Undibacterium sp. 5I1: one gene and its partner. The protein of the gene in region 1 interacts with the protein of each later gene in a pairwise test. Links are inferred from orthologs where the notes say so. Each region holds a gene or a part of one and is shown in the gene's direction. Other genes may lie near its edges.

Region 1 (3,163 bases):
TGATTGATATCGGTGGCGGCACGACAGACGTGGCTGTGTTTAGCGAAGGTGCAATCCGTCATACCGCTGTAATCCCAATTGCCGGTGATCAGATCACCAATGATATCGCTATGGCATTGCGTACACCAACATCAGAAGCAGAAGAAATCAAGATTCGTTTTGGTGTTGCCAAACAGGTGCTGGCCGACCCATCTGATTCTTTGGAAGTACCGGGTCTTGGTGATCGTGGTCCGCGCTCGTTATCGCGTCAGGCTTTAGCTGCTGTGATTGAACCGCGGGTCGAAGAATTATTCGCCTTAGTGCATCAGGTAGTGCGTGAATCTGGTTATGAAGATGTGCTGTCCTCCGGCATCGTATTGACGGGTGGTTCCGCGATCATGCCAGGCATGGTAGAAATGGCTGAAGATATCTTTTTAAAGCCGACACGTTTAGGTATGCCGGTGTATTCGGGGCAGTTAGCAGATGTCGTACGCAGCCCGCGTTACGCCACAGTTTTGGGGTTGTTGTTGGAAGCGAAGAAGCAGTATATGCGTGGTCATATTGTTACGCGGCAGGAAGGTTCTGCAAAAGCAGTATGGCAGCGCATGAAAGAGTGGTTTTTGGGGAATTTTTAAGCAGTTTTTTGGTGTATTTTTTCGCATAAATAGTAGTAATCATTTTATAATGTTCTGATCCGCAGTTATTAGTCGCTAGGCGTGACACCGTTGTTGAAAATTTGTATTTCAAACGTGATGCCTATCGACTAAAAACTGCCTACCTAAAGGAGTCATGATGGAGTTCGATATGGTTGATAACGCTACGCAAGGCACCGTAATTAAAGTCGTCGGTGTTGGTGGCGCAGGTGGTAATGCTGTGCAGCACATGATTAACAAAGGTGTGGCAGGAGTTGAATTTATCGCTGCTAATACTGATGCTCAAGCATTGCTGCAATCTAAGGCACACAACGTCATTCAAATCGGTGAAACCGGTTTGGGTGCAGGGATGAAGCCGGAAGTCGGTCGCCAGTTGGCGGAAGAATCCCGTGCTCGCATTCAAGATGCATTACGTGGTTCGCACATGGTATTTATCGCTGCTGGTATGGGCGGTGGTACCGGTACTGGTGCTGCCCCCGTAGTGGCACAGATCGCCAAAGAATTAGGCGCGCTGACGGTTGCTGTGGTTTCCAAACCTTTCTCATACGAAGGTAAAAAATGCATGGACATCGCTGACGAGGGTCTGGAAGCCTTGTCACAGCATGTGGATTCGCTGATTATTATTCTCAATGAAAAATTGGAAGAGATCTACGAAGACGACAGCATGATCGAATGGCTGCAACACGCCGATGACGTGCTCAACAACGCGGTTGCCGGTATTGCGGAAATCATCAATGTTCCAGGTCATATCAACGTTGATTTCAATGACGTGAAAACGATCATGGGCGAACAAGGTAAAGCGATGATGGGTACGGCAACAGCATCCGGTGTTGATCGTGCACGTATTGCGGCAGAGCAGGCAGTTGCTTCGCCGTTGTTGGATGGTATCGATTTGTCCGGTGCTCGGGGTGTCTTGGTCAACGTGACTGCTAGCCGCGGTCTCAAAGGTAAAGAAATCAAAGAAGTCATGGCGGCAGTTCGCGCTTTTGCAGCACCTGATGCTTCTATCGCACAAGGTATCGCTTACGACGATACGATGGGTGATGATATTCGTGTCACAGTGGTGGCAACTGGCTTGGGTCGGGGCAAGAAAAATATCCAGTTGGTACAAACACCAATGCTGCGCACAGGTACTCATAATGAACCAATGATGGCGTCGCCAACGACAGCTTCGGCTGGCATGCATTCAGGTACGACGACTGCTTCCAGTGGTTTTGATGGCTTGAGTAAGCCGGCAGTATGGCGTCGTGAGTCTGCGTCAGATACGGTTCGTGCTTTGGAAAAAAATGGTATGGAAACTTATGACATTCCCGCGTTTTTAAGAAAACAAGCTGATTAAAATCTAGCCATAAAATCTGACAAAACCCATAAAAAACCCGCATTTATGCGGGTTTTTTATGGCTTACTTTTTAAATAATTTTAAATTATTTCTTAAATATCACTCGCCAGACCCAGAATTTGTCTGGATCTAGCGATGTTGCTATTAACCGCCAGTTACAGCCTTGACCGCAGCTGCCGCATCTACAATGCCTGCGCCACAACCTGGGCAGTTTGCTGGTGCAGGGCGAGCTGTTTTAATCAAGATGCTTTTTACTTGTGCCGGAGTTAATCTGGGATTAACTGACAACATTAAAGCCACTACGCCAGCCACATGTGGTGTCGCTTGAGAAGTACCAGAGTACATACCATACGTAGAATCGTTAGTAGCAACGGTTGTACCTGTTGGCAAAGTCGATGTGATCTGATCATTCGCTGTTGTGAAGCCTCCGCCCGGAGCCGCGACGGTTACTGTGCCGCCGTAGTTGGAATAGCTCGCACGACCACCTGCAATCGAAGTCGATGCTACTGTAATTACACCTGGGCAGTTCGCTGGCGATGACAGTTTGGCATCAATACTTGAATTGCCGGCAGCAATTACAATCACCGTGCCAGCTGCGATCGCGCTTTGATATGCGGTTGCGCTAGTACGAGTACAAACACCTGTGCCACCTAGAGAAAGATTCAGGACATTGGCTCTGTTGATGTTATCTGGTATGCCGCTGATATGAAGTCCTGCGGCCCAAGCTACTGCGTCAGCAATATCAGAATCATAGCCACCGCATTTGCCGAGTACGCGCAAAGGCAGCACTTTTGCTTTTGGCGCGACTCCTGTGATGCCAATGCCGTTTGTAGCAGCAGCCACGATACCTGCAACGTGCGTACCATGCCAAGAACTGTTCGATGGACCACACGATGTGTCAGTTGCACTGACCCAGTCACCTAAGTCGATTGCGTCTGGACCACGAACACTTGATGCGCCAGCTGGTAAGGCAATCCGTGCTACTGCAGGGCTACTGATAAAGTTATAACCATATTGGTTTGCCTTGCCGCCTTGTGCTGGAACCAAATTAGGCAGAATATCTGGATGCGGGCGATACCCGGTATCCAGCACAGCCACGACAATGTTTTGCCCCATTGTGATATCCCAAGCTGCTGGCAAATTCAAAGCACCTACTTGGGTCTTGGAATCTTGCATATCCCATTGGTTGGTA
Region 2 (3,185 bases), 230 kb from region 1 along the record:
TGTTATTTGGCTGGCTTCTAATTGCCATGACATTTATAGATGCCGATACTCAATTGTTGCCTGACGATCTAACGCTACCATTGCTTTGGTGCGGTCTTCTAATTAACCTGAATACTACCTTTACACCACTTACTGATGCAGTGATCGGCGCGGTTGCTGGATATTTAAGTCTATGGTCGATCTACTGGTTGTTTAAGCTAGCTACTGGAAAAGATGGCATGGGTTATGGTGATTTCAAACTACTCGCAGCGCTTGGCGCGTGGATGGGTTGGAGCATGCTACCAGTGATTGTGTTGCTCTCCTCGGCCGTCGGTGCTGTAGTTGGTATTAGCATGATCGTTTTTAAAAAAATGGGTAGAAATAATCCCATTCCATTCGGCCCTTATTTGGCAGGGGCGGGTTTAATTGCGCTAATTTGGGGGAAAACGCTGTCTCAACACTATTTGGGATTACTAGGCTAATGCATGCAATAAGCGCCTTTAGTTTAGGACTTACTGGGGGTATTGGAAGTGGTAAAACTACTATTGCCAATATGTTCGCAGAGCTTGGCGCAAGTCTGGTTGATACCGACCTAATCGCCCATGAACTTACTGCAGCCAATGGAATAGCTATTAAACCAATCCAAAATGAATTTGGTGCAGAATTTATTCAACCTGATGGAGCAATGGATCGAGCAAAAATGCGCGAATGCGTATTTGCCGATCCAGCAAAGAAATTACAACTTGAGAATATTCTTCACCCGTTAATACGTCAAGAAACAAATCGAGCGGCAAAAAACGTAAATGGCGCTTACACTATATTTGTTGTTCCCCTATTGGTCGAATCTAGCAATTGGAGACAAAAAGTCAGCCGAATATTAGTAGTCGACTGCCAAGAAGAAACTCAAATTAGCCGTGTTATGGCAAGAAATGGATTGAGTCAAGAGCAAGTACTAGCCATCATGCACGCTCAAGTCAGTCGAGAACAAAGACTTGAAGCCGCCGACGATATTATTTTTAATGAGGGCGATTTAACGCAGATTCATAAGCAGGTTATAAAGTTACACAGTCAATATCTGCAATTAGCCAAATCATCCTTGATTAATCTCGAGGAAAATGACTGATAATCCTCATACAACGTTTGTAATTTTAGTCAGCATGGTTCAGAATCATATGGCACTTGCGCGTTGGCACCAATTTAAACAAGGACATTATTTTGATTGTTTACGAATACCCTTTTAACGAGCGTATTCGCACGTTATTGCGGCTAGAAGATCTGTATGAAAAATTCACTTTTTTTCTACATCAGTCTGATCCTATGCAGCATCACGTCGCACTGTCCACCATTTTTGAAATGCTGGAGGTTGCTGGTCGTGCCGACCTTAAGTCTGATTTACTCCAAGAACTAGAACGACAAAAACATACTCTCATCAGCTTCAAATCAAATCCAAATGTACAAGCGGATATGCTGGATCAAATTCTGGATGAAGTTGATCGTGCAAGTAGTGCTCTAATTGCCTCCACAGGTAAGACTGGGCAAAATGTTCGCGATAACGAATGGTTGATGAGTATTCGCGGTCGTACCATTATTCCAGGCGGCGCTTGCGAATTTGATCTCCCTAGCTATCATGCCTGGCAAAAAAATACCTCTGAAAAACGCTTTTCCGATATCTCTAACTGGTTTGCACCTATAGCTCCTCTATTTGATGCGATCAATATTGTGCTGAGGTTATTACGTGAGTCTGGCGTAACTACAAAAGTGATTGCACAAACAGGCAGTTATCAGCAAATGCTACAAGGGAAAATTTATCAGCTGTTACGCGTCACTTTAGTACAAGATATGGGCGCTATTCCAGAAATTTCTGCTAATAAATATATGCTTTGGATACGCTTTATGTCGCAAGATGGAACGATGAAACCTAAGGCATTTGAAAGCGATATTCCATTTGATCTGACACTTTGTAATTTTTAATTTTTTGTTTGCTACGCACTACTCATAAACCTTGAGTTGAGTGCTTATAAAAGTTTTTGTATGGCGATATCGTGCAATGCGCTGATCGTCTTTAGTTGGAATTAATTATATGAGTACAGTTGTAGATTGCCCTACTTGCGGCAAAAAAGTGGTTTGGTCGGAAGCGAGTCCTTACCGGCCTTTTTGCTCTGATCGCTGCAAACAAATTGATTTGGGCGCATGGGCTGAAGAAAAATATACAATCCCTGCAGTCAACTTACCAGAAGAGCCTGACGAAGATTTATCACAATCAAGTCATTAACTCTCATTAAATCTACCTGCTCGCTCTTGATTGCCATTCAAAAATCAATGTTTGGGATAAGTATCAGCGTTTTTGAGGTATGCCGTATTTCCTGAGTTTAGCCGCGATCATTGAGTGTGACGTATCTAATCTGGCAGCAAGTTTGCGGCTAGATGGATATTGTGAGTAGAGCTTTTCTAGCAAGGCTGATTCAAACTCTCTAACGGACAGCTCCCAGCTTTCGGCAGCATCAATATGAACCTCGTCTGCCGTGATACTACCCTCAGCCCAATCTAAATCTGCTGCGTCTAATACACGCTGATCAGACATAGTGATCGCTCTAAAAACCACATTCTGAAGCTGGCGGACATTACCAGGCCAACGATTAGACAACAACGCGGCGCAAGCGGCCGAGTTCAAACGACACACGGGCTTTTGCGCCTGAGTGCAGGCGCGTTCAATAAAATGCCGGGCTAATTGCAAAATATCGTCTGGTCTTTCGCGTAAGGCTGGCATTTCTAAATGAAGTACGTTCAGCCGATAAAACAGATCTTCACGGAATAAGCCTTCATGTACCATCTTGCGCAAATTACGGTGGGTGGCGCTGATAATGCGAACGTTAACCTTAACCTCTTTATCACCACCAATGCGACGAAACTTGCCGTCATTCAGGAAGCGCAATAACTTCGCTTGCAAGTAGAGCGACATTTCGCCAATCTCATCCAAAAATACGGTACCGCCGTCCGCCATTTCTATCAGGCCTGGTTTACCGCCACGTTGCGCACCGGTGAAGGCGCCGGACATATAACCGAACAATTCACTCTCAGCCAAACTCTCAGGTAAAGCGGCACAGTTCAATTCCAGAAAAGGCGCGTTGCTACGAGCACTGACACCGTGGCAAGCTTGCGCTAATAACTCCTTACCGGTCCCTGTCTCACCGGTAATCAGCAAGGGT

What was found.
Region 2: the proteins of ftsZ (region 1) and zapD interact in binary tests that used the Escherichia coli proteins (3 or more experiments, as listed by UniProt). The link is inferred for Undibacterium sp. 5I1 from one-to-one orthologs.

The regions. Positions count from the first base shown.
Region 1 is NZ_JAVIWI010000001.1:4,358,531-4,361,693, forward strand. Bases 41-2,871 are described here. They hold ftsZ (cell division protein FtsZ), read left to right. Parts: upstream 41-771; coding sequence 772-1,971; downstream 1,972-2,871. Other genes in these bases: ftsA (cell division protein FtsA), read left to right, coding at 41-614; RGU72_RS19070 (S8 family peptidase), read right to left, coding at 2,116-2,871. Also shown: more of ftsA, read left to right, coding at 1-40; more of RGU72_RS19070, read right to left, coding at 2,872-3,163. UniProt on the Escherichia coli protein: Essential cell division protein that forms a contractile ring structure (Z ring) at the future cell division site. The regulation of the ring assembly controls the timing and the location of cell division.
Region 2 is NZ_JAVIWI010000001.1:4,591,587-4,594,771, reverse strand. Bases 220-3,072 are described here. They hold zapD (cell division protein ZapD), read left to right. Parts: upstream 220-1,194; coding sequence 1,195-1,950; downstream 1,951-3,072. Other genes in these bases: RGU72_RS20050 (sigma-54-dependent transcriptional regulator), read right to left, coding at 2,315-3,072; yacG (DNA gyrase inhibitor YacG), read left to right, coding at 2,060-2,251; coaE (dephospho-CoA kinase), read left to right, coding at 461-1,102; RGU72_RS20070 (A24 family peptidase), read left to right, coding at 220-461. Also shown: more of RGU72_RS20070, read left to right, coding at 1-219; more of RGU72_RS20050, read right to left, coding at 3,073-3,185. UniProt on the Escherichia coli protein: Cell division factor that enhances FtsZ-ring assembly. Directly interacts with FtsZ and promotes bundling of FtsZ protofilaments, with a reduction in FtsZ GTPase activity.